Regions from separate parts of the Vibrio sp. RC2502 genome, predicted to be linked through region 2. Evidence: predicted binding sites of a transcription regulator. Region 2 holds the regulator's gene; each other region holds the start of a gene.
The links. Region 2 encodes PurR, which represses purine synthesis genes. Its sites were predicted from a motif close to TNANGNAAACGTTTNCNTNA; they were not measured.
Positions count from the first base shown of each region.

Region 1: a site for PurR is predicted at 1,608-1,627, ahead of purT (formate-dependent phosphoribosylglycinamide formyltransferase). Genes of this name have one in related genera too.
Region 3: a site for PurR is predicted at 1,403-1,422, ahead of ACYJZR_RS11995 (NupC/NupG family nucleoside CNT transporter). Genes of this name have one in related genera too.

Region 1 is NZ_CM141453.1:1,941,125-1,944,259, reverse strand. It holds gene ACYJZR_RS09170 (thiopurine S-methyltransferase) at 1-264, shown strand, start outside; gene purT (formate-dependent phosphoribosylglycinamide formyltransferase) at 367-1,542, opposite strand; gene cdd (cytidine deaminase) at 1,690-2,577, opposite strand; gene ACYJZR_RS09155 (LrgB family protein) at 2,942-3,135, opposite strand, start outside.
Region 2 is NZ_CM141453.1:2,221,441-2,224,575, reverse strand. It holds gene ACYJZR_RS10395 (TVP38/TMEM64 family protein) at 1-229, opposite strand, end outside; gene ACYJZR_RS10390 (TfoX/Sxy family DNA transformation protein) at 441-1,031, opposite strand; cyclic di-GMP riboswitch class I at 1,148-1,237, opposite strand; gene purR (HTH-type transcriptional repressor PurR) at 1,504-2,508, opposite strand; gene torD (molecular chaperone TorD) at 2,946-3,135, opposite strand, start outside.
Region 3 is NZ_CM141453.1:2,582,764-2,585,898, forward strand. It holds gene ACYJZR_RS11995 (NupC/NupG family nucleoside CNT transporter) at 1-1,238, opposite strand, end outside; gene ACYJZR_RS12000 (TatD family hydrolase) at 1,443-2,216, opposite strand; gene ACYJZR_RS12005 (DUF5363 family protein) at 2,203-2,400, opposite strand; gene prfC (peptide chain release factor 3) at 2,485-3,135, opposite strand, start outside.

The DNA of each region.
Region 1 (3,135 bases), 280 kb from region 2:
CAAGATATGCGAGAAGAGTACGTAGCGCGCTTGAAGCAGCTTTTGAATCCGGGCGGTCGTATTTTGCTTGTGACATTGAACTATCCGCAAGAGGAAATGGCAGGTCCTCCATTTAGTGTGCCATTGGAAGAAATTCAACAGTTGTTTGCAGGCTACAAGGTAACATGCTTAAACGTCGATCAAGCTGATGAACATCATCCAAAGATCGCGAAGAAGGGTTTAAGCCGCTTCTCTGAAGAAGTGTACTTAATTGAAGCTCAGTAAGACGATTTCCGTACTAGTGAGTTTATGAATAGAACTCGCAAATAAAAGAAAAGCGCAGCGATATAAAGCTGCGCTTTTTTTTGATTGTTGAGAACTCAAAGATTAGTAAACGATTTTTACTTTCTTTGCGTTTTCGACCGCGTCTTGAACCGACTCTTCAATAGTTTTACGGCGAGTTAACACGACACCCAAACGACGACGACCATCGATTTCTGGTTTGCCAAATAAGCGCACTTGAGTTTGAGGTTGCGCTAAAGCCTTCGCAAGGTTGTCGAAACGAATGTCCGTTGATGTGCCTTGACCTAGGATCACCGCTGATGCAGAAGGGCCATACTGAACGATTTTGTTAATCGGCATTCCAGTAAATGCGCGAACATGAAGAGCAAACTCGGACATTTCTTGAGAAATCATCGTAACCATGCCAGTGTCATGCGGGCGAGGAGAGACTTCATTGAAAATAACCTTATCACCTTTAACAAAGAGCTCTACGCCGAAAATACCGTACCCACCTAAAGCGTTTACGACTTTCTCAGCCGTGTACTCTGCTGCTTTGATTGCATTTTCCGACATTGCTTGTGGCTGCCATGATTCACGGTAATCACCATCTTCTTGACGGTGACCAATTGGCGCGCAGAAGTGAACACCGTCCACTGCTCTAACGGTCAACAAAGTAATCTCGTAATCAAAATCGATAAAGCCTTCAACGATGACTCGACCTGCGCCAGTTCGGCCGCCTTCTTGTGCGTAGTCCCATGCTTTTTCAATATCGTCTTCCGTTTTGATGACACTCTGTCCCTTGCCAGATGAACTCATGACAGGTTTGACCACACATGGGATACCTACGTGTTCTACTGCGGCTTTAAAGTCATCGTAGTTGTCTGCAAATCGGTAAGGGGACGTGGACAGGTCTAGCTCTTCTGCGGCTAGGCGACGAATACCTTCACGGTTCATTGTGAGCTTGGTCGCTTTCGCCGTTGGCACAACATTCAGGCCTTTCTCTTCAAGCTCGACAAGTGTATCGGTCGCGATAGCTTCTATTTCTGGAACAACGTAAGCTGGCTGCTCTTTGTTTATGATCTCTTCTAGTGCCTTACCATCCAACATATCAAGCACGTAGCTACGATGAGCGACTTGCATCGCAGGTGCGTCGGCATAACGGTCACAAGCAATCACTTCTAGACCTAGTCGTTGGCATTCAATTGCCACTTCTTTACCAAGCTCACCAGAGCCTAATAGTAATACACGGGTAGCATTTGCGCTGGTTGCAGTACCGAACATAGTGTTCCCTTACAAAATAAAGTGATGAGACAGAAATTGCAGGGGATCATACTGATTTTTCATTGCGAAGCAAACGTTTGCTTGTGGTTTTTTGCCAATAAAAAAGCTCTACATGTTGTAGAGCTTTTAATGACATATTAGTGAATTTTATACGTTAACAAAACTGACTGGAATATCTGGGTTTAGCGCTTCTAACGTAGACTGTGTGTCTGCTAGGTGACTGATTTTCCCCTTAGAGTTTTCCACTAGAGCGGCAGCCTTAATGCTGTCGAAGGTTTCGCCTGCCAACAACACTTGAATCAGTGCTACTTGTAGCGGTGGAAGGCTTGGGTTAAATGCGGCGTTTTCTGCATAAGCACCTTTAAACACACGACCGTTCGCGAGCTCTAATGCTAAACCACTGAGGTTATTGGTGTACGGCGCATGGCTCATGTTCATCGCTTCGACGGCTTGTTGAATCAATGCGTCTTCATCATCACACACAAATTGGTGTTTTACTTCGGCCATCAAACCAGACTCAATACCAAGGTCTGCTGGACCAAAAGCTTCTGGTAAGTATTCATGTAATGACTTTTCGTCGCGCTCAGGTAGCTGAACTTTCAACTCTTTAGCTGTCGACAGTTCGTTCATGAATTGGCGGCAGTGACCACAAGGGCTAAAGTTGATCGTGATGTCTTTGACACCGTGTTCGCCTTTCATCCAAGCGTGGCTAATTGCAGATTGTTCTGCGTGAACAGTTTGGCCTAACTGAACACCAAAGAACTCCATGTTTGCACCAAAGTACAGACGGCCAGACAAGCCTCGAACAATTGCACCAACATAGAACTCAGAAATAGGAGCGTAAGAATATGCAGCGGCAAAAGGAAGTAGAGCAACACGCAGCTCTTTATCTGATAGGCTGGTAGCTGAAAGCAATTGCTCAAACTGCTGCGCTGAAAGAGTAGCATCAAAATCGTCGGCTAGGACTATAGGAGCAAGTTGTTTTGAAAGTGCTTCAGGAGCGCTTGCTAGCGCCTGTTCAATGCGACTTTTCATGTTGAATCCTTGTTATTGCATGGACAGTTATTCTATGCAAAGGAGAGAAATGTTCCGTGCTTTAGATCACGTTAAATAATGCAATTGATATTTCTGTTACATAATTAGAGTGAGCTCACACATGTATTCGATTGCAATCGTGTTGAGCGTTAACTTCGTCTCATAAATAACTATATCAATGGATATTCATATACCCAAGTAATGAAAATATGCTAGCAGCGAAAGATAGCGTTTAGTTATGAATCTTGTTAGAGCACGTTAGATGGGAAGTGTGCTTTGTAGCGAAAAGCGTTTTCAACGGCGCACTACGATGAGAAAAGGAAAGTGACGGCCTGTCGGAAGGAGGACAGACCGTCACAATGACTTATTGATATAGCCAGACTGCTAAACCAAAAAAGCTCGGAGCGAGAATGGAGGTGATGATGCCGCATAGCACCAACGCTAACGATGAAAACGCTGCGTCGCCAGGTTGTTTCTCTGCGCAAGTCGCAGTACCAAGCGCGTGCGATACTGTGCCCATCGTCAAACCACGAGCAATTGGATGCTTAATGCCGATTA
Region 2 (3,135 bases):
CTGCGCCTAGCAAAGTAACCACTGCTGCTCCGGGAATAGAAAATGCGGTAATCGCAACATACGCTAAAAAATACAGCGTGGCGGCATAGACGATGTTGGCTTCGATGAATGAATTGAGTGCTTCTTGCTGCGCTTTTGCGTTTTCAAGCGTTAGATATTGACCAAAATTAGCGCCTAACAAAAGAATGGTGGCAACAAGTATCAGTCCAAAGATAAGTTTTTTATTCATGTGTGCTCCGTTTCTATATCTAGGCTACCGCTTAAAGTATTCATACTGAATATTGTTTTAACAATCTCGTTATCGAAACTAAGTCGTGGCGCTGAAGATACGGGTGTTTTGGGATTTACAAAGGAGTAGACACGAGGGGAGCTAAAAAAATTTCATAAAAAAACCGCAGTTCGCACTGCGGTTTTAGTCGATAGATTAGAGCAGACTTCTGTTACGAAAGGCCATTCATTAATTCTTCACGACGAGACTGGGGGACTACACTCCAGTGTGTGCCGTTAATAGCACCTTCTAAGGCCCAAAGTAGCTCAAGGCTAACTGTGGTGGAGTGCGTGTCTCTGATCGCTTTATAAGCACTTAGTGCGCCTTCTTCTTCAAGTTGAGCAACAGAATCAATACCCGCTTTCTTAAGCATTCTTTCTGTAGCCAATCTCAGGTTCGGCAGATCTTTCAAGCGATTAGGCTTAGTGCTCGCTTGTTGTTCTTTCTCAAGTTTGGCGTTTTCTAAGGATTTTTTCGCTACTTCAATTAAGCGATCGCTAGATTCCCATAGTTCGCTGGAAATAGCGTAGTACTTAGTAACGACTGGGAAGCCACGTTTTTTATAAACGTAAGGCTTTAGACCCTGTGTCTCGAAGTCAGATGAAGTTTGTTGGTCTGCTCGTATATGAAGCTGGTTGTTTACCACTAGTGCAAACATCGTTTCATCAGCGAAAAGTCCGAAGCCACCAAACATTGAGCGCGACTTGATAGTACCAAGTGCCTCAAATAGCTTCATAGAGTCTTTGAGTATCGGTTTATCCATGTTTTGTTATCTCGGTGTAATTAATATTACGCCACCAAAAGTCAGGTCCGAGAGAGTAGCAAACGTGCGCAAAGGCAATGTCATTAAAGGGTAAAGACATTGGTTGCACACTTGCCATCGGTAACCCCGCTACCTTCCATATACTACTATGGTTCAGGCCGGAGGCTTTGCGTCCCACCCTTTCGGATGGTTTGCCCTGTGCGTGACCAGATGAGGATACTTCGTATATTGAATTAACATCACACTTTAGATTTTAAAACGTGATCTTGATTCAATAAATAATGCCATTTTGTGCATGGGTACTCATAATTGAGAATTGTATTTAATGTTTGAAAAGAAGCGGGAATTAATAATTCACATGTAAAGAAAACAGTAACTTATGGAAGTTATTGTTTTTAAGAATGAGGCAAAGTGTGCGGGAAGTGTTATTTTTTTAATAAAAAAAAGCGCCCCTAAGGGCGCTTGTGTTCATTTAATTAAGTTTCTTAACGGTATTGCGGATAACAATCTCTGGTTGCATCTCGAACACACGTTTTTCGTGTTCTTTATCTTTAATGCGTTCAAGTAGGATCTCAAACGCATTTTTACCCACACGACGTTTAGGTTGGTGAATCGTTGTTAGCGGTGGTGAGAAGTACTCTGCAAGTTCAATGTTGTCGTAACCGATAACAGAAACGTCATCTGGAACCTTGATGCCGTTTTGTTGCAGACGGCTCATTAAGCCAAGTGCCATGGTGTCGTTAAAACAGAATACTGCAGTAGGGCGTTTTTCCATCGCGGTGATCTTGTCTGCAACCAGTACCGCAGTATCACATTCAAAGTTACCTTCAAGAATCCAATCTTCATTGATTGGCAGTTTTGCTTCAGCCATGGCACGACGAAAACCAGCGATACGCTCTTGGCAAGCAAGTTTCTCAAAGTGACCACTAAGGCAGGCGATGTCAGTGTGGCCGTTATCGATAAGATATTTAGTTGCTAGGTAGCCACCTTCTTCAGAGTTATCGATGATCTTGTCCGCACGAGAACTCTCTGGGCCCCAATCCATCACAACTTTCGGGATATCTGAGTGACGATCTAACATCTCTTTTAGTTCTTCGGTTAGATCTGAACACATCACCAAAATGCCATCTACACGTTTCTCAGCAAGCATGCGGATGTAGTCGCGCTGTTTCTCGTAGATGCCGCCAGTATTACACAAGATCAACGTGTAACCTTGACGGTAGCAGTAGCTTTCTACACCGTCGATCACTTCAGAGAAGAACAGGTTAGTTGATTGTGTTACCAACATACCAATAGTACGAGTTGAGTTGCATTTTAAACTACGAGCAACTGCGCTTGGTGCGTAGTTAAGCTCATCAACCGCTTTCATTACTTTTTCTTGGGTTGCTTCTGCAACAAAACGTGTCTTATTAATAACGTGCGAAACTGTCGTGGTAGAAACGCCGGCTAAGCGAGCAACGTCTTTTATAGTGGCCATAAATGATGTCCTGTATCGAGCTACTTAATACCGTAGTGAATACAACCATACGCTTAGTTTTTTGCGCAAACTAAACACCACAACAACAGTAGTGTCTATTCTAGTAGGCAGCGGTTGTACCGAAATCGGTATAAAAAGATTTGTAGCAACTTGGTTGAAGGTACTCGGCTTCCTACTAAATATGAGGAAGTGGTTATCAACCTATTAATAAAAAACAAAAACCGCTATATTTCAGCGGTTTACATATAAATCATATTTAATCGTTTGCGTTCACATTTTAGCCCTATGTGGGCTGGCTGGCAATATTTTCAGCAAGAGTTTTGTGTATTTGAAGTCACATTTTGACTGCTAAATGAACGAACGTCTTTGAGCCAGATTAAAAGCAAGCGAATAAAATAGGGAGCCCGACAGGCAGGCTCCCTAAAAATAGGCGGTGATTATTCACCAAGAAGGTAAGCGCTGTCCAGTTTACAAAATGCAATTAATAGTTGCGCAACGCTTAAGTAGAAGCCAAAATCATCAAATTGCTTACATTTTTCAGCAAATTTTGGCAACCAAGACATGAGTTGATTTTGGATGAAATCGTTTTGTTTAACGAAAGCCTCTTCCATATGTTTTTCTTGCTCT
Region 3 (3,135 bases), 360 kb from region 2:
ATAAGGTTAGACAACGTACCTGCAAGAACTGCTTTGATGCCCATGCGAGCGATATCTGAACGACGGTTTGGTGCAAGGCTACCTAGACCACCAAGTAGGATCGCGATAGAAGAAAGGTTCGCGAAGCCACATAGTGCGAATGAGATGATAGCTGTTGTCTTCTCAGACATTACTTCACCAGTTGCTGCTACTACTTGAGCGCTGTCACCTAGGTAAGGTGTGAAGTTCAAGTAAGCAACGAATTCGTTGATAACTAGTTTCTGACCGATGAATGAACCAGCAACAACTGCTTCGTTCCATGGAACACCGATTAGGAATGCTAGTGGAGAGAATGCGTAACCTAGAATTAGTTCTAGAGTTAGCTCAGGCATGCCGAACCAACCACCAATGCCACCTAGCATACCGTTAACTAGAGCAATCAGACCAACGAATGCGATTAGCATTGCACCTACGTTTAGTGCAAGTTGTAGACCAGAAGCCGCACCGCCCGCTGCTGCGTCGATTACGTTAGCTGGTTTGTCGTCGCCACCGTCCATTGCTTCTTCGATATCTTCGTGAGGCTGATCAGTCTCTGGGTGAAGAATCTTAGCGAACAGTAGACCACCTGGTGCCGCCATGAATGATGCTGCTACTAGGTACTCTAGAGGAACACCCATAGATGCGTAACCTGCTAGTACACCACCAGCTACAGAAGCTAGACCACCACACATTACCGCGAATAGCTCAGATTGAGTCATTTTTGGAACGAATGGACGAACTACTAGAGGTGCTTCAGTTTGACCTACGAAGATGTTAGCTGCTGCTGACATTGATTCCGCACGAGAAGTACCAAGCGCTTTTTGAAGTGCACCACCAAGAATCTTGATAACCCACTGCATTACGCCAACGTAGTAAAGAACTGAAATCAGTGCTGAGAAGAAGATCAGTGTAGGAAGAACACGGAAAGCGAAGATGAAACCGCCGCCGCCGAATACTTCGAACATCTTGTCAGAAACAAGACCACCGAATAGGAACGATGAACCATTGTTACCGTAGTTGATAACGTTAGAAACACCAGTAGAGAAACCGTTCAGTAGATCACGGCCCCAAGGTACATAAAGTACGAATGCACCTAATGCGAATTGGATAGCGAATGCGCCACCCACAGTTCTTAGATTGATAGCTTTACGGTTATTAGAAAATGCAAATGCAATAGCAAGAAGCACTACCATACCGACTAGGCTCATAAACAGGCTCATAGTTTATGACTTCCTTATAAGTTATTTATTGGCGTGTTACAAAATGGAGCTATAAAGCGGGGGCAATTATACTCACGCAGAATCAATTAAAGTAATGCCACCCTCACACTTTCTTATAAGATTCATCATTGATTCACCCACCTTTGTGAGTTATCTCACAATAAGCAGGGAAACGTTTTCTATTTCAGACTACATCTTTAGATTTTATTCACAGATAGAGAAAGCAAAATTGCTATTTTCCCACAGCTGAGTGGCAATCGATTGCTTTCGCACACTATGCAACTCTGCGAGCTCATTGAATACATGAATGAGTTTGGCAGGGTGATTCGGCTCCCCTTGATAACCAAGTATAGGCATATCTGGAGCATCTGTTTCTATAACTAGATTTTCGAGTGGTAATCTTTGAATCGCGTCGCGAGTTTTATGGGCTCTCGGATAGGTAATGGTTCCACCAACACCGATGAAAAAACCTAATCTGACCCACTCCATCCCCTGCTGATAACTACCAGCAAACGCGTGCAAAACGCCACCACGAGGTAACTTCGCCGCTTTGACCATTTGAATGAGTCGATTGTGTGCTTTCCGGCTGTGCAAAATGACAGGAAGATTGAAACGCCTTGCCAGCTCAAATTGAGTTTCAAGCGCCCTTTCTTGTAGCTCAGGATCTACGTTAACTGCAAAGTCTAGTCCGCACTCTCCGATTGCCACACACTGTGGCGATTTTTGGTTGAGATAGCGTTCTAGTTCTGAAAGGTGCTGCTCAACGTTATCTTCTAGAAAATACGGATGAAAACCGAGCGCGTAATACAAATTGGCGTGTTGCTCTGCCAACGTTTGAATACGAGCCCAATTTTGCGGGCCGACGGAAGGAATCAGAATTCTTGCGACGCCTTGCGTTTGAGCAAGCTCAAGTTGATGCGCAAAGTCATCTTGAAACACATCAAAATCAAAGTGGCAGTGCGTATCAAAGAACTTCATCTTGAGACTTTTTATCGACGCCAGCAGACGGAGAGTCAGAAAAAGACAGAGCTTCGCCCTTCTCTTCGTTTTGATGGGCAGGATCTTTTCGATAAGGGACGCAGCTGCGTTTTTGATCTGGCGTTAATCCCATTTGTTTACACCAATCGTCGTAACGCTTTAACCCACGTTTGAACCAGTTCATTTTTCTTCCTTATATAAAAACGCCCTTGACTAAGTCTATAGCCAAGGGCGTTTTAAAATCTAGTTGCTTTAACGCGGCGGTTGATTAGTGCTCGCGAGTCGCACGGAATTCAACGTCTGGGAAGCGTTCTTTTGCAAGGTTCAAGTTAACCATAGTTGGGGCAATGTACGTTAGGTTGTCACCACCATCCAATGCTAAGTTCGCTTGGTTCTTACGCTGGAACTCATCCAGTTTCTTCGCATCGCCACACTCAACCCAACGAGCTGTCGCTACGTTAACGCCTTCGTAGATTGCTTCAACGTTGTATTCTGACTTCAAGCGAGCCACAACCACGTCAAACTGAAGCACACCTACCGCACCAACGATCAGATCGTTGTTTTGCAGTGGACGGAATACCTGTACCGCACCTTCTTCAGAAAGCTGAACCAAGCCTTTTAGTAGCTGCTTCTGCTTCAATGGATCTTTCAAACGAATACGACGGAACAATTCAGGCGCAAAGTTTGGAATACCAGAGAACTTCAGTGACTCACCTTGCGTGAAAGTATCACCAATTTGAATAGTGCCGTGGTTATGCAGACCAATGATGTCACCCGCGTAAGCGTGTTCTGCACGTGAACGGTCACCAGCCATGAAGGTTACCGCATCAGAGATACTTACTTGCTTGCCTAGACGAACGTGGTTCATCTTCATACCTTGAGTGTAAGTACCCGATACGATACGCATAAATGCGATACG